4 regions of the Bacillus sp. LH1 genome follow, and region 3 is predicted to be linked to each of the others. Evidence: riboswitches for the same ligand, from Rfam matches in the RefSeq annotation. Region 3 holds a riboswitch; each other region holds the start of a gene.
What was found. A riboswitch is a leader RNA that binds a small molecule or an ion and turns the genes downstream of it on or off. The one in region 3 is predicted to bind S-adenosylmethionine.
Positions count from the first base shown of each region.

Region 1 (5,409 bases), 2.3 Mb from region 3:
GGCTAGATTGTTCGGTGGCTTCGCTTCTTCCTACAAGGCCAAAAGCGCCTTTACGTCAGAAGCTCCATCCCCCTCACAATCTAAACGAGCCGCTTGCGCTTTTCTTTTGCAAAAATAAACAGGAAACAACATGAAAATAACGAATATACTATATACTAAGTTCAAGGTTGTATAGTATATGGTGATCGGGTGATGACATATGATTTATGTAGAAAAAGTCATTATTGTAGAAGGTACATCAGATAGAAGAAAGATTGAATCTATTATTCGTGAACCGGTGGAAATTGTTTGTACAAATGGTACAATTGGTTTGTCGAAAATGGATGAGCTCGTTGATCAGTTTTTTGATAAGGAAGTGTATGTGCTAGTGGATGCTGATGATGCTGGAGAAAAGTTAAGGAAACAATTTCGAAAAGAATTCCCGCAAGCCGAGCATATCTATATTGATCGCTCGTACCGAGAAGTGGCAACTGCGCCATCTACACACTTAGCAAATGTATTATGGGGAGCCGACATTGACGTTTATACAGAATATTTACGGTAAGGAATGATAGAAGTGATTGATTGGACAGGAGCCGAAGCTACAGCCCTAATAGAGAACGAAGAAAAAACAGTATTATATGTATATACTCCAATGTGTGGAACATGCCAATTAGCAAAAAAGATGTTAACAGTGGTTGAGATGACAATTGAAGATTTGAAAATTGGGATGTTAGATTTAAATTATGCTCCGCATTTAGCAAAAGAGTATGGGATTGAAAGTGTACCTTGTTTACTTGTTTTTGAAAATGGGACACTGATGAAGAAGATATACGCATTTCATTCGGTTGAATATTTATATACGGAATTAAAGTAGGCGGCAAAAATTTTGCCGCCTCGACATATTTCTTGGGAAATATGTCGAGATGCAGGATGGATACAGTATTTGTCGAGCGAAAATAACAGGATTGCTCTTTAGTGAGAGGGAATGGTATGTAATAGAAAGTGATATGAAGGATGTGATTTAGGGTGAGATTATATTCTTTGCTTCAATCATTTGTAAATTACGCTAATGGTCAATATCATTTAGAACCGCTTTTAAGACAAGAAGAAAAAACTGTTAATTTTCGCTTTGGAGATGAAAGTTGTTCGTTACAAATTTCAAGAGATTATATAGAGTTGGTACATGAGGAAAGAGGAACGGAACAAATCATTTGCTTAGATGAAAAGGATATAGAACAATTGGTGAATGGAAATGTACGATTGCAAATGCTAATGAATGATGGACGTGTACAATATTCGGGAACGTACCGAACGATGTTATTAGTGGAATCGATGTTTCATATATGTAAACCGATGTCAGTAGGTGCTTAAAATTCTGAAGTTTCATTTTTTGCGAAAATTTCTGTTGACATGGTGAGTGTATATTGATACAATTCAAGTCATAAAATATAGACAATTTCATAAATTTCAAATCAGACGAAAATTGAATCTGATTTCTCTTATCAAGAGAGGTGGAGGGACTGTGCCCTGTGAAGCCCGGCAACCGTCAACTTATGTTGAAATGGTGCCAATTCCTGCAAAGCAAATGCTTTGAGAGATGAGAGAGAGGGATAATGTTGTTATATACGCATAAAAACCTTTCTGCTTCTCTAAAGCAGAAAGGTTTTTTTATTGTTTGAATGTGGAGGACATTCAAATAATAAAAGTAATGATAATAGTGGACTACACGCATTAAAAATAAAAAATTGCGGAGTCGACCTAAACAAAAAAGGGGTGAACATCATGATTCTATTAGAGAATGTAAGGAAAATATATAAGGCGAAAAGCGGTGATGTCACTGCTGTAGATAACGCCAATTTAAAAATAGATAAAGGTGAAATATTTGGTGTTATCGGATATAGTGGCGCTGGAAAAAGTTCTTTAATTAGATTGTTCAATCAGTTGGAGAAACCAACTTCTGGCCAAATTACAATTGCAAATCGTGTCATTTCAGCAATTACAGGAAGCGAACTTCGTAAGGCAAGACAAGAAATTGGAATGATTTTTCAGCACTTCAACTTACTTTGGTCACGAACAGTACGTGAAAATATAGAGTTTCCACTTGAAATTGCAGGTGTTGATAAAGCGAAGAGAAGAAAACGTGTTGATGAATTAATTCATCTTGTTGGATTAGAAGGAAGAGGAGACGCGTACCCATCTCAGCTGAGCGGGGGACAAAAGCAACGCGTCGGGATTGCAAGAGCATTAGCTAATAATCCACAAGTGCTTTTATGTGACGAAGCAACGTCAGCTCTTGATCCGGAAACGACAGATCAAATTTTGGATTTACTATTAGACATTAATAAGCGCCTTGGTTTAACAATTGTACTCATTACACATGAGATGCACGTAATTCGAAAGATTTGTAATCGTGTTGCGGTAATGGAGAAAGGAAAGATTGTAGAAACAGGCCCAGTACTTGATGTATTCCGTAATCCGAAGCAAGATATTACGAAACGATTTGTAAAGCAGTTAACGGATTCTGAAGATACAAATGAAACGATTGAAAGTTTAATTGAAAAATATCCAGATGGAAAAGTAATTCGTTTGCAGTTTATCGGTGAGGCTGTAGAAAGACCAGTGCTTCAACGATTGATGCAACGCAGTGACATAGAAGTTAGCATTTTGCAAGGAAATATCGCACAAACGAATAACGGTTCTTACGGTAGTTTAGTCGTTCATTTAAATGGTGAGGAAACAGCGATCCAGCAAGCAATAGAAGGAATTCATCAAGATCAAGTAGAGCTGGAGGTGATTGCACATGGATAAGTTACTTGCAAATGTTGATTGGAATCAAATGTTAGAAGCAACTGGTGAAACGTTATATATGACGGCAATCGCAGCTCTTGCGACATTTGTTTTAGGACTCATTTTAGGATTGTTACTCTTCATGACAGCAAAAGATAATTTATGGGAAAACAAATCAATTAATACGGTGATTGGAGCATTCGTAAATATATTCCGTTCTATACCATTCATCATTTTAATTATTTTATTAATCCCATTCACAAAGATTATTCTTGGAACAATTCTTGGAGCAAGTGCAGCTTTGCCGGCTTTAATTATTGGAGCAGCACCATTCTACGCGAGAATGGTTGAAATCGCACTTCGCGAAATTGATAAAGGTGTAATTGAAGCTTCAAAAGCAATGGGAGCAAAAACAAGCACAATTATTTTGAAAGTGTTAATTCCAGAATCGTTACCAGCATTAGTATCTGGTATTACGGTTACGACAATTGCTTTAGTAGGCTATACAGCAATGGCAGGAGTTGTTGGTGCTGGTGGCCTTGGAACACTTGCTTACTTAGAAGGATTCCAAAGAGGGAATAACGATGTAACAATCGTTGCGACAATTTGTGTATTACTAGTTGTATTTTTAATTCAGTGGATTGGTGATAGTTTAACGACTCGAATAGATAAACGATAATGAAAAACGGGAGGATGTTTCAAATGAAAAAATTGTTACTTACGGCACTTATTTCAACTTCAATTTTTGGATTAGCTGCTTGTGGCGGGAAAGATAAAGATGAAAAGAAACTTGTTGTGGGTGCTTCTAACGTACCGCACGCTGTTATTTTAGAAAAGGCAAAACCGTTACTTGAGAAAAAAGGAATTGAGTTAGAAATTAAAAAATTCCAAGACTACGTATTACCAAATAAATCGTTGGCGGATAAGGATTTAGATGCAAACTACTTCCAGCACATTCCGTATTTAGAAAAAGAAATTAAAGATAAAAAATATGACTTTGAAGTAGCAGGAAAAATTCATTTAGAACCAATTGGTGTGTACTCTCAAAAGTATAAGAGCTTAAAAGAGCTTCCGGACGGAGCGACAATTATTATGAGTAATTCAGTTGCTGACCATGGACGTGGTTTAGCAATTTTACAAAAAGAAGGTATTTTAAAAATTAAAGACGGAATAGATCCAGTTAAAGCAACTCCAAAAGATATTGCAGATAATCCGAAAAATCTAAAATTCAAAACGGATATCGAGCCTGGTTTATTGCCACAAGTGTATAACAATAAAGAAGGCGACGCTGTTTTAATTAACTCTAACTATGCAATTGATGCAAAGTTAAATCCGGAAAAAGATGCAATTGCAATTGAAGGAAATGATTCACCATACGCAAACATAGTAGCTGTTCGTAAAGGTGATAAAGATAAGAAAGAGATTAAAGCTCTTGTAGAAGTATTGCATTCTAAAGAAATTGAAAACTTCATTAATAAAGAATATAAAGGGGCAGTTGTTCCTGTAAAAGAATAATTGCTGAAAAGGGCTGGTGTATGCCGGCTCTTTTTATAACTACATAACCATTGGGGAGAAGGGGAAATCATATGAAAAAGGTTCTACTGTCAGTTGTTACAGCGTTGTCTGTATTTACATTAGCTGCTTGCGGAGGAAAAGAGGAGAATAAGCTTGTTGTGGGAGCTTCTAACGTGCCACACGCTGTTATTTTAGAAAAGGCACAGCCGATATTAGAGAAAAAGGGTATTAAATTAGAAATTAAAAAATTCCAAGATTATGTGTTGCCGAATAAGGCTTTAGCGGATAAAGAAATTGATGCGAACTACTTCCAGCACATTCCTTACTTAGATAAAGAAATTCAAGAAAAGGGATATAAAATTGTAAACGCAGGAAAAATCCATTTAGAACCTATGGGCATTTATTCTAAGAAATATAAAAGCTTAAAAGACTTACCAGATGGCGGAACAGTGATTATGAGTAATAACGTAGCGGAGCGAGGCCGTATGTTAGCATTGTTACAAAAAGGTGGCGTTATTAAATTAAAAGACGGAGTAGATGTTGTTAAAGCAACAGTAAAAGATGTTGTAGAAAACCCGAAAAACTTAAAATTTAAAACAGATGTTGAACCTGGACTTTCACCGAAATTGTATGAAAATAATGAGGGAGATGCTTTATTTATTAATTCAAACTATGCAATTGATGCAAAATTAAATCCAACAAAGGATGCAATTGCGATTGAAGGATCAGACTCTCCGTATGCAAACATCATTGCAGTTCGTAAAGGTGATGAGAAGAAAAAAGAAATTAAAGAGCTAGTAGAAGTGCTACATTCAAAAGAAATTCAAGATTTTATTAATAAAGAATATAAAGGTGCTGTACTTCCGGTAAGTGAATAAATATAAGGAAAGGGCTGGAAAATTACCAGTCCTTTTTTCTTTATATAAATAAGAAGAAAGGTGTATCATAGAAAGATGTGAAGGAAATACTTATATACATTTGTGAAAAAACGGTTACTTTTTTTCGTCGTTTGCGATATCATTTTATTTGATATAAAATTAGAATGAGAATAAAATGAGAATATGAACGTTTTAGGAATTTTTAAAATGTATATATAGGATTAATGGAGGTATTGAGATGGCTGGT
Region 1 covers NZ_CM175007.1:4,864,401-4,869,809, reverse strand. Annotated here, with positions in the region: gene ACX9TM_RS25300 (toprim domain-containing protein) at 200-544, shown strand; gene ACX9TM_RS25295 (thioredoxin family protein) at 548-856, shown strand; gene ACX9TM_RS25290 (hypothetical protein) at 1,009-1,353, shown strand; SAM riboswitch class I at 1,479-1,586, shown strand; gene ACX9TM_RS25285 (methionine ABC transporter ATP-binding protein) at 1,765-2,790, shown strand; gene ACX9TM_RS25280 (methionine ABC transporter permease) at 2,783-3,448, shown strand; gene metQ (methionine ABC transporter substrate-binding lipoprotein MetQ) at 3,472-4,284, shown strand; gene metQ (methionine ABC transporter substrate-binding lipoprotein MetQ) at 4,356-5,162, shown strand; gene sufC (Fe-S cluster assembly ATPase SufC) at 5,401-5,409, shown strand, end outside.
Region 1: it holds a riboswitch for S-adenosylmethionine, as region 3 does, so the genes downstream of both, ACX9TM_RS25285 (methionine ABC transporter ATP-binding protein) here and ACX9TM_RS13275 (ECF-type riboflavin transporter substrate-binding protein) in region 3, are expected to answer to the same signal.

Region 2 (5,409 bases), 530 kb from region 3:
TAAAAATACTGTTCTCATATAAAATCCCCCTTTTAGTACTACTTAGTACTAATTTGATGTAAAAAAAATGCTTCTTTTATCGAAGCAATTTTAAAAAATGATCTGCTGTTTTCGTGATTACAGTTGCATCCTTCAATGTTTCTGAAATAAATAACGCTCCTTCAAGATTTGTAATAAAAAGTGATGCAACCTCATCAATATTAATCGTATTTCTAAATTCTCCATTCTCTACCCCTTGTTTAAGTAATAGAGAAACTTTCTTTTGTAATCCTGTAAAAAAAAGACCTATTTTTTCTTTTATTTGCGTGGCCTGTTTAGGACTTTGAATATAAAGAGTAATAAATGGACAGCTTCCCTTATACTCTCTCGATTGAACTCCTTGTGATAATTGCTTTAAAAACAGTTGGATACGATCTTCAACTAAAAATTGGTTCTGAGAAAGTACGTCATCAATTGCAGATTGATACATTTCAATCCAATAATCAACGACCCCTTCTAATAATACTTCCTTATTAGAAAAGTGATAATACACATTAGACTTTGAAACTTTGCTTACACGTACTAATTCATCCATACTTGTATAAGCAAACCCTTTTTCTAAAAATAATGTTGCAGCTACTTCAATCACACGTTTTTGATTCATTAATTTTATCTTTGTCATAACTAGAACTATATAGTACTAATTTAAATATTGCAAGTATTTATGTTAATTTTTAAAAAAGTTCCACTAACATTGATTTTACTGCAAAAAATCTTATTTTGAATAAAGTTGAACTGAACCCCGAAATTGTTCATTCACTATCGTCTAATCGGGGGCACCATACATACCCGTCAACTTAAGAAAAAGAAATGCCCCCTGATTCAAGTTGCCTAGCGAAAAAATCACGTTTTAATAGACTTCTTTAGTATGCCTATCTTTCTATAAATTACTAGATTAGCTTGATGGCTATGGAGTAGTGACCCTATAAACAAAACCCGCCAGAAACATCTAAAATCTGCCCCGTTACCCAGCGGCTATCAGAAGAAGCAAGGAATGCTACTGCATCTGCAATATCTTCAACTTGCCCTATTCGTCCGAACACAGATGAGTTGGTAGCAAAATTTCGTATTTCCGGATCATCTAGCAATTTTGCATTGATATCTGTCTTCGTATATCCAGGCATAATTGTATTCACTGTTATACCTCTTTCTCCAAGATGTTTAGCTAGAGGCAGTGTCATCGTATTAAGCGCACCTTTACTTAAGCCGTATGCAATTGAGCCTGTAAAACCAAGCCTTACTTCAGCTGATGAAATGTTAATAATGCGACCCTCTGCTCGTATTAATGGTAATGTTTGCTGGATTAAAAAGAATGGTGCTTTCATATTTACAGACATGATTTCATCAAAAACTTCTTCTGTCGTATTTTCAATCGTTCCTTGTGTACCTATCCCTGCATTGTTTACTAAAATATCAATCTCTGATGTACCAACTTTTATTTGTAATTCATGCTTTAACTGTTCTACTAGCTTTTTGACACCATCAATTGAATTGAGTTCAGCTTCAATTAAGAACGCTTTTCCTCCATTAGATTCAATCTCACTAATCGTTTCATCTGCAGCTGTTTTATTTCGACCGTAGTGAATCGCAACTAATGCTCCATCTTTCGCCAATCTCATCGCAATCGCACGGCCAATTCCGCGACTCGCTCCTGTTACTAATGCTACTTTTCCATTAAGATTCTTCATTTCTTCCATCCTTCCTAAATTTCCGTTTGATGAATGCCATACTTATATTTTCATGCAAAAACCAATCATTTTAAATATAGATTTATAGGTAATTTAGTTCGTTCACTTATGATATTATAGTTATAATTTATGATTCACTTTAGAAAACAAAATAAGGAGGCTACACAATGCAAAACACAGTAAAACTGGATGAAATCGATCATAAAATTATGAACTTGTTGTATGAAAATGCGAGAATTTCCGTTTCAGAAATAGGACGAATTATATCCATGACGCAACCTGCTGTAAAAGAGCGTATTAATAAACTTGAAGATCAAGGAGTTATAGCGGCTTATCGAACGAAATTTGAGCCTGCAAAAATTAATAAAAACATTCAAGCATTCATCATGTTTAAAACGAGCCAATGCTCTGATTTTATTCAATTTTGTAATGCCGCTCCTGAAGTAACAGATTTATATCGAATTAGTGGGGAGTTTAATTATATGATGAAGGTCATGAGCGATTCGATGGATTCTCTCGCTACATTTTTAGACTCCTTAATGCAATTTGGCTTGTCATCTCCTTTAATTGTTTTAAAGAGTGAGTTTGAGGAGAAATTGTCGTTCTAATAAAGGGATACGTATTATCCTCCGCTAACAGTACAAGCTTTTCCTTTATGAGAAAATCCAACAGAATCAATGATTAGTAACAAAAAAAAGAACATTGATTTTCAATGTTCTTTTTTATATCTCTACTTATTAATTAGATCTCTATTCGAAAAAAGTACCTTAATCCCCTTACCCTTGATTCCTCTGCGCCTCTCTAAACTCCTCCTTCACCTTCTCTAACAACCCTTCTTCCGTAATTAATCGATACGCCGTATTTGCTAATGCTTTTGCCGATGTAATTAATGCTTTATCTCCAAGTTCTGAACGTGCTGCTTCTCTAAATTCATTCGTATGTGCAATTAAATCATCTGGTCCGATTTTAATGTACGGATGAATTGTCGGTACGACTTGACTTACGTTTCCTGCGTCGGTTGAACCGATTCCTACTCTTTCTGTACGATTTACATCTTCACCTAATAGTTCTAGTTCTTCCGCTACAATATCGTTATATGTTTTTGTTACGAGTAATTCATCGATTTCATTTTGGAATTGATGGATTTTTACTTTCGCACCTGTTGCTAACGCTGCTCCCTCAGCAATATTTTTTACTTTTTCTGTTACTTCTGCACATCTTTTTCGCGTTGCTGCACGGATGAAGAACCTTGCTGCAGCGTAGTCAGGAATAATGTTAGGTGCTTTTCCTCCTTCTGTAATGACGCCATGAATTCTCACGTCTGACGGAAGTTGTTGGCGAAGTGCATTAATACCGTTATAGAGCTGAATAACCGCATCTAATGCGTTAATCCCTTCTTCTGGCGAAGCTGCAGCGTGAGCTGTTTTTCCGTAAAAATGAAAATCAAGTGGATCGACTGCTAGTGAAGGACTCGTTGTCGCTGTTTTTCCGCTCGGATGAATCATAAGCGCCGCATCAATGTCTTTAAATAAACCTGCCTTTACATAACTTGATTTCGCGCTACCATTTGGCCCGCCTTCTTCTGCTGGCGTACCAAACACGACAACTTCTCCGCCAATTTCTTCAAGTGTTTCTGATAATGCAATTGCTGCTGCAACACTAATTGTGCCGATTAAATTGTGACCACACGCATGACCGAGTCCTGGTAAAGCGTCGTACTCCGCTAAAAATGCAATTGCCGGTCCTTGTTTTCCAGAGCTTTTTCGCGCGATAAATCCCGTTTCATGTCCAGCTATATTGTGCTGTAACTGAAACCCTGCACTACCTAGTAATAAACTTAACGTTCTTGATGCGTAAAACTCTTGGTTTCCAATCTCCGGATTCGCATGAATATCATGACTTGTTTCTATGTACTTTTCCTTATTTCTTTCGATACTCTCTTCAATTGTTTTTCTTTGTGACGCTACTCCTGTCGCTCCCATTGTTCTTCCTCCTTTTATTTTCACGTAAAAAAGCCTCTTTCTAAAAGATAGAAAGAGGCTTCTGTATATACAGTCAAAATGAGCTTCTTTCTTATCTTTCAAGTTACCTTGCTGGAATTGGCACAGTATTCATAACGAATCCGCTGCCGAGGTATCATAGGGCCAGTCCCTCCACCTCTCGTGATAAGAATTTTCATAAAATTATATTAAATTATTTTTTATTCTAAGTTCATTCCAAGTAAAAGTCAAGGAATTCCTATCCGAATTTACCGAATATCTAAAAATCCTTTTAATACACCAATTGTCTCAGGTGCTTGCAGTCTTGCACATACGTACGGAAATTCCGTACTACCTTCAAACATCATTTGAGATGTAAGCGGTGCGCCTGCCCAGAAGATTTCATCATCGATTACTAGGAACGGGAATGCTTTATTTTGTCTTTGTAACTTTACATTTTTCAGTGGAACTGGTCCGTCACTATACACTGTTATTTGCGCATTTGTACGCATTAACGCTTGCCATACTCGCTTATCCACTTGTTTTGTACTTGGAAGTGAAATAATAATTTTTCGTTTTGCTGCTAAAATATCTTTTAATAGCCCTTTCGTTTCCTCAAGATTCATTTCCATAAACCAGCGTAAACGTTTCGATATTTTTCGTTCCCACAATTGTCTTGATGTCGTGCGATCATACACATCTCCGTGACGTTCTATATGAGCTGTTAATTGTGATAACGCTTGTTTTCTCGATAAATTTTTGCGCATGTAGTGGCAATCTGATAATTGAATGAACTTCCGATACGATAAACTTAACTAAATCTATACAATTCAATCAAATTTACACGAGTTAGTGCTTCATCGTGTTCTCGCAACCCCGAAGGGACGAGGGGTATAACACTCCACACGAGGCAGTATCGTTACCTCCTATTATCAAGCATTTATTTTACCCATCTTGATAAATTTATCGCAGCATTTACATCCCTATCGTGATGGCTATTGCATGAAGCACAACGCCATTCACGAATCTTTAAACTCCACTGTCCTTCTGGTTGAACTGAATGGTCGTATTTTACGCCGCAACATGAGCAAATCTTGCTTGAGGCGAACCATTTATCAGCTTTTACATACGCAATGCCGTACTTCTCGCACTTGTATGACAAACATTGAAAGAAGAAGTTTAATTTTTGAAATGAAAATGCTTTCGATAGCTTTTTGTTTTTTAACAGGTTTGAGATAGATAAGTCTTCCACAACAATCCTCATTGGTTTGGTTTTCACCAATTTAGCTGTTGCTTGATGGATATGGTTATTTCGGATATTCGTAATTTTCCTAGATAACCGCAGGTGCTCAGCTTTCGCTTTTTCATATCCGGCAGATTGAATTTTTACACCTTTTTTAAATCGCCTAGACATATCTCTTTGTGCTGACTTTTTCCTTTTCAAAAGCTTTTTAACCTTGGCATCTTTGTTTATATTTCGTTCTTTCATACCATTAGAAGCTACAAACAACTCTTTTAACCCAACATCCACACCAATCAACTCGTTCGTTAGTTCTTGGAATTCAAAGTCTTCTTGGAATCCTACACTAATCCACCAGTGACGACCATCAAAGGTAACTCTTGGATTGGATGGTTTTTTGTTTCTTGGTAGTTGTTGGCTTGTTTTCACTTCTCCAATAGACTGAATATGAACGACTTTCTTT
Region 2 covers NZ_CM175007.1:3,097,033-3,102,441, forward strand. Annotated here, with positions in the region: gene ACX9TM_RS15985 (alpha/beta fold hydrolase) at 1-18, opposite strand, end outside; gene ACX9TM_RS15990 (TetR/AcrR family transcriptional regulator) at 77-643, opposite strand; gene ACX9TM_RS15995 (SDR family oxidoreductase) at 963-1,727, opposite strand; gene ACX9TM_RS16000 (Lrp/AsnC family transcriptional regulator) at 1,895-2,335, shown strand; gene ACX9TM_RS16005 (M20 family metallopeptidase) at 2,504-3,709, opposite strand; SAM riboswitch class I at 3,798-3,899, opposite strand; partial or broken gene ACX9TM_RS16010 (phospholipase D-like domain-containing protein) at 3,976-4,503, opposite strand; gene ACX9TM_RS16015 (RNA-guided endonuclease InsQ/TnpB family protein) at 4,647-5,409, opposite strand, start outside.
Region 2: it holds a riboswitch for S-adenosylmethionine, as region 3 does, so the genes downstream of both, ACX9TM_RS16005 (M20 family metallopeptidase) here and ACX9TM_RS13275 (ECF-type riboflavin transporter substrate-binding protein) in region 3, are expected to answer to the same signal.

Region 3 (5,409 bases):
TTGATTTCGTAATTTATGATATATTTGGCGCAGGAGAGTTAGTAAAGGAATATTTACAAGTTCCAGGTGTAGTGTCCTCACCTATATTTTTAATTCCGCCAGAATTTTTGAAGACATTACCTTTTCATCCAAATGCAGATATGCCATTTCAACCAGAGGAAATCTCTGAAAAATTACTAAATCAGATGGAACATAAATTTGGAGTAAAACCAAAGAATAATCTTCAATTTATGAATAATAAGGGTGATGTTTGTCTCGTATACACAAGTCGTTATTTCCAACCTAATAGCGAATCGTTCGGGGAAAATAACATTTTTATTGGACCGAGTATTTCAAAGCGTAAAACAAATATAAAGTTTCCACTGGAATCACTTAAAGAAAAGAAAGTTATTTATATTTCAATGGGAACACTGCTTGAAGGACTCGAACCATTCTTTAATACTTGTATTGATACTTTTTCAGATTTTGATGGGATAGTTGTAATGGCAATTGGTGATAGAAATGATATTTCTAAAATTAAGGAAGCACCAGATAATTTTATAATTGCTCCATACGTACCTCAATCAGAAATATTAAATGAAGCAGATGTTTTTATTACACATGGCGGTATGAATAGTGTACACGATGCCATTCATTATAATGTCCCATTTGTAATAATACCGCATGATAAAGATCAGCCAATGATAGCGCAAAGATTAACTGAGCTTGAAGCGGCACATAGATTATTGAAAGAACATGTTAATGTACACACTTTAAAAGAGGCCGTAACAGATGTACTTTCAAATGAAAAGTATAAATATGGTATAAGAAAACTTAATGATAGCTTTTTAGAATGTGGTGGTTCAAAAGAAGCGATTGCAGTTATTGAATCTCTTTTGAATAAAGTAAAACTTTAATTGGTGGGGCTTTACTGCCTGCAAATAGCGGGATAATTAGTCGTAACTGTATACAAGCATAGAGGTTCTCACCTTTATGCTTGTGTATTCTTATCCAGCAAATTGTACAGCAGTATTTGCATGTAAAAAAGCAGTATCAAAAACGGGAACAGCAAGATCATTTTGGGAGATGAGTAAAGGTATTTCAGTGCAGCCTAATAATACACCTTCAGCGCCGTTTTGAATTAATGATTTTGTAATTTGTAATAACCTTTTTTTAGATGTTTCTGAAATGATCCCTCTACTTAATTCATCTAATATGACATGGTGGATAAAAGTTCTTTCCTCGTCATTTGGGATAATTGTCTCAATGTTATATTTCGCTAATCGTGATTTATAGAAATCTTGCTCCATCGTTTGTTTTGTTCCTAATAGTCCGATACGTTTTATATTCTGTTCTACCATTTCTTTAGCACTTACATCACCAATGTGAAGAAGCGGGATAGATATTGCTTGTTCTACCTCCTCGGCAAATAGATGTACAGTATTTGAACACATTAATAAACATTCAGCCCCAGATTTTTCAACTTTCTTTGCAACTGTAACTAGTTCATTTTTCACTTCTTCATATTGATGGTTTTGTAATAAAGTAGTTACTTCACCAAAGTCCATACTATATAAAATTAGCTTCGCATTTTGATCGTATTGAGAGAGTGTAAGTGTATTAATATGTTTATAGTATAATGATGTAGATTCCCAACTTAATCCTCCAATCAAACCAATAACTTTCATAATGCATTCCTCCCCGAAACGATTTTGAATTCATTATTTCATAATTCCGATAAGAATACAATGATTTAAATGCGCTATTTAATAAAAAATAAAAATAGTAAGAAAAGTGTTGAAATTTACATTCTTTAGTGCCATAATACGAATTACAAATTAATACTTATCCAGAGAGGTGGAGGGAACGGCCCTAAGAAACCTCAGCAACCCCTATGCAATTTTATAGGAAGGTGCTAATTCCGCAGAGGACACGATGTGTTTTTTGAAAGATAAGAGGATTCTTGAAAGTGAAAGAAAGTGACCTCTTATGTAAGAGGTCATTTTTTTGTTGTATAGAAAGGGAGTGTCGATGCATAATTCATTTTTAAATTAAATATAGAGTAATAAAAGTTGACTAATATGAGAGGGGAATTGTCATGAATAAATTATCAACAAAGTTAGTAGTAGCAATCGGTATTGGAGCAGCATTATACGGGATATTAGGACTTTGGGGATTTTCTATTGCACCGAATACATTTATTAAACCAGCATTAGCTATATTAACTGTTTTTGGAGCATTATTTGGTCCAGTGGCAGGACTGTTAATCGGACTTATCGGTCATACCGTAACAGATACGATTGCTGGATGGGGTATTTGGTGGGGATGGGTTATTAGTTCAGGAATTATTGGTTTTTCAATGGGGCTTATTCAAAAAAGAGTTGGTTTTAGTGTGAAAAACGGGTCGTTTAACAAGGGGGATATTTCTTATTTAGCAATTACTGGGCTAGTTGGTATTGTCATTGCTATTATATTTGCTGGGGCATTCGATATTATTGTGATGGGAGAACCATTTGACAAAATTGTTATACAAGTATTAGGAGCAACAATTTCCGATGTCATCGTTTTCTTAGTACTTGGATTGCCACTTACAATTGGTTTGGCGAAATCCAATAAGAAACATACACATTTAAAAATTGAAAAGTAGGGATGTTAACATGCAACCAATTATTTCGTTTGAACAATTCACCTTTCAATATGGGCATGCTGCGCAGCCTACTTTAAGTGATATTACCTTTCATATATACCCTGGGGAAAAAGTGCTAATTGCTGGACGAAGTGGTTCAGGAAAGTCGACATTAGCTCATTGTATAAATGGGCTAATCCCATTTTCTTACGAAGGGAATAGCACAGGTAACGTTTTAATTGCCGGTAAAGACCCAAGGGAAGGAAGTATTTTTGAACAAAGTAAACAGGTAGGAACAATTTTACAAGATCAAGATGCTCAATTTATTGGTCTGACAGTAGAAGAAGATGTAGCTTTTTATTTAGAAAATGAATGTGTAAAGCAAGATAACATGAAAAAGATTGTTTCGGACTCATTAAGAAAGGTGAAGATGCATACGTTTCATAAACAAAGTCCACATGAATTATCAGGAGGTCAAAAGCAAACAGTTTCTCTTGCTGGTTTATTAACAACAAATGCGGATATATTATTGTTCGATGAACCATTAGCGAACTTAGATCCACTAAGCGCCATACATACGATAGAACTTATGAAAGATATACATGAGCAGTATAATAAAACGATTGTTATTATCGAACATAGGATAGAAGAAATTTTAAAACTGGATTTAGACAAAGTTATATTAATTGATGAAGGTAAAGTCATTGCGATGGGAACACCAAAAGAAATCTTAGCGTCAAATATATTACCACGTATTGGCTTAAGAGAGCCTATTTACATCGAAGCATTAAAGAGATTACACTTTGATTGTAATAATGACGTAATATATCCAATGGAAAACCTTCAAAAAGAAAAGGTAAGCAACGTTATAAAAGAGTGGATGGAGAAACAAGTCATATTAGAAAGGAATGCTAAAAACAAGGAATTACTTAAAGTGGAGAATTTATCATTTTCATACCCTAATAAACAAAAAGTATTAGAAAATGTAAACCTTTTAATATATGAAGGAGAAATTGTGGCACTGTTAGGACATAATGGAGCAGGGAAATCCACATTAGCTCATAGTCTTATAGGTATAAACAAAATGAAAAATGGGAAAATTGCGTTAAAAGGTGAAGATATTAGTTCTTGGTCTATTCGTAAACGTGGGGAAATCATATCTTACGTGATGCAAAATCCAAATCATATGATTACACAGCCTACTGTTTTTGAAGAAGTTTCATTTACATTAACATTACATAATTTTTCTAAGGAAGAAATTAAGAATAAAGTAGAAGGGATTTTAAAAATTTGTGGCTTATATCCATTTCGTAATTGGCCAATTCAAGCACTAAGCTATGGGCAAAAAAAGAGACTAACAATCGCATCTGTATTAACAACAAATCCTAAGCTTATCATATTAGATGAACCGACAGCGGGACAAGATTATTATCATTATAAACAATTTATGTCGTTTATTAAAAACCTAGCTAAAAAGGGAATTTCATTTGTTGTTATCACTCACGATATGAATCTCGCGCTAGAATATACAGACCGTGCAGTAGTTCTACATGAAGGGAAAATTATTGCGGATAACACAGTGTTTGATGTATTAGGCAATCAAGAAACGTTACAAAGAGCCAACTTAAGAGAGAGTTCTTTAACCAAGCTTATTAAATTTAGTGGGATTGCATGTCCAGAAAAATTTATGGAGCTTTATTTAGACAGTACTAGGAGGGAGGAAGGTGCATAGTACATATTTTCATCGTATGGATGGGGTAGTGAAATTGTTTTTATTTATTTTTTGTATGACGCTTACTTTTTTGTTTTTTGATTTTCGGGTGTTGCTAATATTATTTATTATTGGGTGTATCGGACTCAGCATTGCTAAAATTCCATTTCGTAAAATTTTAATTGTTTTTAGTGTCATATTTACATTTAGTTTATTAAACTCTGTCATGATTTTATTTATTACACCAACTCATGGATCTGAATTAACTGAATCATATACCGCGTTTTTACATGTTGGATATGCAACGATTACATATGAAACATTATTTTATGCAGCTACACTTTCATTAAAGTATTTTACGTTATTACCATTTACACTTCTTTTTATTTACACGACAGATCCAAGCGAATTTGTAAGTAGCTTAAGTAAACTTGGTATTCATTATAAGATTACATATGCAATAAATATTGCACTACGTTATATTCCTGACATCCAGTCTGAGTATAAAATTATTAAACACGCGCAAGAAGCGAGAGGAGTGGCTTTTGAAAAAGGAGAAGCAAGTTTATGGGTTCGTATGAAGAACCGTGTTTTAATTTTCTGGCCACTAATCATTCATTCTCTAGAAAGAATAGATACGGTTTCAAATGCAATGGATTTAAGAGGATTTGGAAAGAAGGATAAACGTACATGGTTTTATACAAGTAAGGCGAAACGTGAAGATTTCATCGCTTTATTTGCCGGTATTTTCATATTTATTGTTGCGGTATATTTAAAATTAAACGTATTTCAAAACTTTTGGTATCCATTTTAAAGCACTCTTTAAACGAGTGCTTTTACTTATTTTTATGTAGACATGCTCAAAAAAGGGATATATACATAATGTATAATACGAACCAGTTAAAATGATCAACTACCTATTAGTTTTCAAACCAAAAGGAGGAGAAAATATGAGTTACGGTGGTTCTTGTGGTTTTGGTGGAGGTTTCGCTTTACTAGTTGTGTTATTCATTCTATTAATAATTGTAGGATGCAGCTGCTGGGGCGGAGGATACTAATTTTTAATTAGTCTTCACAAATGTAAACTAAAAAA
Region 3 covers NZ_CM175007.1:2,566,360-2,571,768, forward strand. Annotated here, with positions in the region: gene ACX9TM_RS13265 (macrolide family glycosyltransferase) at 1-896, shown strand, start outside; gene ACX9TM_RS13270 (aspartate/glutamate racemase family protein) at 987-1,667, opposite strand; SAM riboswitch class I at 1,822-1,937, shown strand; gene ACX9TM_RS13275 (ECF-type riboflavin transporter substrate-binding protein) at 2,078-2,626, shown strand; gene ACX9TM_RS13280 (ABC transporter ATP-binding protein) at 2,637-4,337, shown strand; gene ACX9TM_RS13285 (energy-coupling factor transporter transmembrane component T family protein) at 4,330-5,130, shown strand; gene ACX9TM_RS13290 (YjcZ family sporulation protein) at 5,267-5,374, shown strand.

Region 4 (5,409 bases), 1.8 Mb from region 3:
GTTTCCACCGCTAAGTGAATGAATAAGTGCCTTTGGGTCATTTGGTGAAATACCGAAAGAAGAAATTGCTGTAGTAGCATCATTTAATTCGGTTTGTTTTCGTTTCCAACCTGATTGATGTAAATTTGTGTGACTTATAATATCTTCCGAAAGAAATACGCCTTGTTTTCTTCTTTCTTCTGGTACAAGTGCGATTTTCGCTTTAATCGCATCTCGTGGTGTTTTAATCGTTAGTTTTTGACCGTCTATTTCTGCGTGATAAGTATGAAGAGCACCAAATAACGTTTCAGCAAGTGTTGTTTTTCCACTTCCAATTAATCCGTATATCACAACAGTTTCTCCTTTTCGTATTGTAAGAGAAAGGGGAGAATGACCTTCGTGTAATAGAAGCTCTTGTACTTTAAATAGTTCCTCGCTCCCGGTTTTTGGTGCGGTATTAATAGGAAGTGTAAGTTGTTTTCCAGTCATCGCTTCCACAATTTGTTGATCTGTAATCGTTGTAATGGTTTCAGAAAGGGCAACTTGACCGTTATGTAATACAGTTACATCATCCGCGAAATTTCGAATCTCTGATAAACGATGAGAAACTAAAAGGATGCCAATTCCTTTTGATGTTAAATCTTTTAATAGTTTCCCAAAGGTTTCAACTTCTTTTGGTCCAAGAGAAGAAGTAGGTTCATCTAATAAAAGGTAATTTGTATTGTTAGATAAAGCTCTTGCGATAAGAAGTAATTGTTTTTCATGTAATGAACAGTTTGAAACATCTTCCGAAACATTTAAATTTACCTGTACAGTTTGCAAATGTTGTTTAGCAAGTGCGACTAATTTGGACTTTGAAAATAGTACTTTATTTTGCATTGCTAAATGATCGATTAGTACATTTTCTAATACAGATAATCCGGGAATAAGTCCGTGATCTACTTCTTGTGTTACGAAAGAAATGCCATGTTTTTTTGCATCGCGCGGTGAAGTAAAGGAAACAGACTGAGTATCAATTTTTATATCGCCAACAACTGGTTGAATTTCACCAGTTGCTATTTTTAGTAAAGTACTTTTTCCTGCACCGTTCATGCCTAGTAAAGCGTGTACTTTTCCTTTTTGAATATGAATAGAAACATCTTCTAGAACAGGTGTAGCGACATGATAAGAATGTGTAATGTTTTGAAGAGAGAACGTCATCATTTTTTCTCCTTCTCTAATTTTTTCATCCAAGGGGAATATGCATCTTTTGAGTCTCCCCAACCGTTTATATATTTTGATAACTGATCCATTGTTATATTTTCTTTTGGTAAACTACTTTTCTTTACTAAATAAGGTTCTAGTGAATAAATATCTGGCGTTTGTTCACCAGCAATTTTTTTGTATAAAAATCGTACTTGAACCTTACCTACTTCAGCTGGATCAGTTGCAGCTGTAGCAGTCCAAGGTGAGTTTTCTTTTTGCATGAGTTGTAAATCCTCATTACTTAAGTCAATGCCATATACTTTTATATCTGTACGACCAGCTTGTTCAAGTGCTTTAACAGTCCCTTTAGCAAACTCATCCCACGAAGCGAAAATAGCTTGTAAATCGCCTTTTTTCGGATATTTCTTTAGTAAAGCTTCTACTTGTGTTTGTGTATCGAGTGGCGTGTTATTACTAGCAGTACCGAATCTTGCGACTTCTTTTATATTTGGATACCGTTTATAAAAAGCATCAATGATAACATTGCGACGTTCCATTGGAGCAAATCCGCCGACCCATACAACTGCGATATTTCCTTGTCCATTCAAATCTTCCGCTAACGTTTTTAATGATTTCCATGCAAGACTATAGTCATCTTGATCAATAATTGTCACACCTGGCAAGCGTAGATCGTTATCGAACGCAACTACGGGAATGTTCGCTTGTAACGCTTTTTCTACTCCAGGTTTTAGTGCTTCAGAACGGCCATGATCAATTAAAATACCATCCACTTTTGAGTTAATAGCAGTATCTAAATTTGCAGCCATTTTTGCTAAATCGTTATCAGAATTGTAGACTTGTACACTGCCGCCAAATAGCTCAACTTGTTTTTTGACACCCTCAATATATTGAGAGGAAAAAGTTCCGATGGACATTTGCATAATTAATGCGATTTTTAATGGCTTCTTCATTTGGCTTGGAATTTCTGTTTGTAATTGATTTTCTACCGTTGTAGTCGCCTTTCTCACAGTTTGTTGCTTTTGTGAAGAGATAGTATCTTGTTCATTTGTACAAGCTGCTAATGTAAATAAGAGAAAAATAAGTACGATGGAACATAATTTTTTCATAAAAAAATCCCTCCTAAACTAAAAAGAGAGAGGAGGGAGTGAAAATAAAAAACGCCTTTTCATATAGAAAAGACGCCTTATCATATTACTCTTATCTTTCAACACAATGTGTTGTAAGAATTAGCACCGTGCCCATAAATGGGTCGGTTGCCGGGCTTCGTAGGGCTCATCCCTCCACCTGCTCTTGATAAGACATCCGATATTTAACTATTTTGAATTATTCCACAAACGAATGGTATTGTCAAACAGTATTTATAAAAAAATCCCTCAGGAAGAGGGATTTTAATGTGGTAAGAATATCAATTGATAAGCAAACAAAATTCCAAATACATATACAAGTGGGTGAACAGCACGGAATTTACCTTTTGCCACTTTCATAAGTGGGTATGAAATAAATCCAAGTGCGATACCTGTTGCGATACTTGATGTAAGTGGCATGCTTAAGATTACTAAGAATGCTGGGAATGCTTCATCAAATGCGTCCCAATCGATGTGGCGAACTGAACCCATCATAAGACTACCAACGATAATTAATGAGGGTGCAGTAATAGCTGATACACCAGAAACAGCACTTACTAATGGGCCGAAGAATGCTGCTAGTGCGAATAGAACCGCTACTGTAACAGTTGTTAAACCAGTACGACCACCAGCTGCAACACCAGCAGATGATTCAATGTAAGCTGTTGATGGTGTCGTTCCGAACATAGAACCAATAGTTGCTGAGAATGAGTCAGATAGAAGAGCTCGTCCTGCTTTTGGAAGCTTTCCGTCTTTCATAAATCCACCTTGTTGTGCAACGCCAAGTAATGTACCTGTTGTATCGAATAGTGTAACAAGGAAGAATGAGAATACAACGCCGTATAATCCGTAGTTAATTACGTCAGATACAGCAGTAATTGGATTTGAAACGATAATTCCTTCTGGTAAACCAGGCATTGATGTAACACCGTTTGAGAATGATAATTGTCCCGTGAAGAAAGCGATAATACCAGTTAATAGCATCCCGATAAATAGTGCGCCATTTACATTTAAAGACATAAGGACAATTGTAATTCCAAGTCCAGCTAATGCTAGTAGTACTGGAGCAGAGTGAAGATCACCAAGTCCAACTAAGTTTGCATCATTTTTTGTAACGATACCTGTTAAACGTAAACCGATAAAGGCGATAAATAGCCCGATACCAGCAGTAATTGCATGTTTTAAGTTTTCAGGAATTGCTTCCATTAATTTTGTACGGAAAGATGTAAATGATAGCAAAATTAAAATCATACCTGCTACGAATACAGCAGAGAATGCAATTGCGAAAGTCATGCCTTCATGCGCTTTTACAACAGAGTAAGAGAAGTAAGCATTTAATCCCATACCTGGCGCGATTGCGATTGGTAAGTTTGTAAAGATTGCCATAAATAATGTTCCGACAACAGCAGCGATAATTGTTGCTGTAAATGCTTGTTCAAATGGAACACCTGCATCTCCAAGGATAACAGGGTTTACGACAATGATATATGCCATTGTTAAGAAGGTAATAATACCTGCCATAATTTCAGTTTTAATAGAAGTTTTATGTTTTGAAAGGTTAAACATATAAACATCCTTTCTGTTTACGAATAATTTTCACAACAGTTATATATAATATTCGTTTTTTATCTATTTTGCAATAGTTTTGCATAAAAAGTTTATAACAATTCATATTTTGTGTCTTAAATTCGAATATTAATCGTAAAACGATGTGTGAATTTCAGCTTTTTATTGTGCACATGCTAAGGAAAAGGAGTTGAAAGCAGCTATGCCACAGCAAAAAAACTTTATAACAATGCCTGCGCAACATCAAAATAAGCAGCCAGGTATTGAATCATTAATGAGCCCCCTTCCGCAGTTTGAAGATGCAAACTATAAAGGAAGTGAAAAGTTAAAAGGGAAGAATGTGTTAATTACGGGAGGAGATAGCGGAATTGGACGAGCAGTTTCCATCGCTTTTGCAAAAGAGGGAGCAAATGTTGCGATTGCTTATTTAGATGAGGAAGAAGATGCAAATGAGACGAAACAACGTGTTGAAAAAGAAGGTGTAAAGTGTGTATTGTTGCCGGGGGATTTGAGTAATGAACAGCATTGTAAAGATATTGTGGAAGAAACCGCCCGGCAGTTAGGTAGTTTAAATATTTTAGTGAATAACGTTGCACAGCAATATCCGCAGCAAGGGCTAGAGTATATTACAGCAGAACAGCTAGAAAAAACATTTCGTATTAATATTTTTTCTTATTTTCACGTTACGAAAGCAGCCCTTTCTCATTTGAAGAAAGGGGATGTCATTATAAATACGGCATCTATCGTTGCATATGAAGGAAATGAAACGTTAATTGATTATTCCGCAACGAAAGGAGCAATCGTAGCTTTTACAAGATCACTTTCTCAATCGTTAGTGCAAAAAGGGATTCGGGTAAATGGTGTTGCACCAGGCCCGATTTGGACACCGCTTATTCCATCGAGCTTTGATGAGAAGAAAGTCTCTCAGTTTGGGAGCAATGTTCCGATGCAACGGCCTGGTCAACCATATGAGTTAGCGCCGGCATACGTATATTTAGCATCTGGTGATTCATCCTATGTTACTGGGCAAATGATACATGTAAATGGGGGCGTTATTGTAAATGGATAGTTTTCATTTATAAGAGCAAAGTAATGTTAATTCCACTTATTATAGGGAGCGCTAGGGGGGATATAGCTGAAAAAGTTATGTTTCATCATACTATTATTTTTCATCCTACCGGTTAGTGCTTTTGCTAATACAGATCATTTAATATTAGTAAATCTTACGACGAACCAGTTGTCTTTTTTTGAAAATGGAAATTACACAAAAACATTTCCAGTAACGACTGGAAGAGATCGTACACCTACGCCTGAAGGTAATTTTTGTATTATAACTAAATTTAAAAATAAAGAATACCATCGAAAAAAAATACCTGGGGGTGCACCGAATAACCCTCTTGGTACGAGGTGGCTTGGACTAGATAAGAATGAATATGCAATTCACGGGACGAACCGGGAATGGACGATTGGAAGTAGGGAATCAAATGGCTGTATTCGTATGCATGACAGGGATATACAATGGTTATATGACCGA
Region 4 covers NZ_CM175007.1:778,835-784,243, forward strand. Annotated here, with positions in the region: gene ACX9TM_RS04015 (sugar ABC transporter ATP-binding protein) at 1-1,182, opposite strand, end outside; gene ACX9TM_RS04020 (sugar ABC transporter substrate-binding protein) at 1,179-2,291, opposite strand; SAM riboswitch class I at 2,380-2,485, opposite strand; gene ACX9TM_RS04025 (NCS2 family permease) at 2,574-3,875, opposite strand; gene ACX9TM_RS04030 (SDR family oxidoreductase) at 4,078-4,944, shown strand; gene ACX9TM_RS04035 (L,D-transpeptidase) at 5,011-5,409, shown strand, end outside.
Region 4: it holds a riboswitch for S-adenosylmethionine, as region 3 does, so the genes downstream of both, ACX9TM_RS04020 (sugar ABC transporter substrate-binding protein) here and ACX9TM_RS13275 (ECF-type riboflavin transporter substrate-binding protein) in region 3, are expected to answer to the same signal.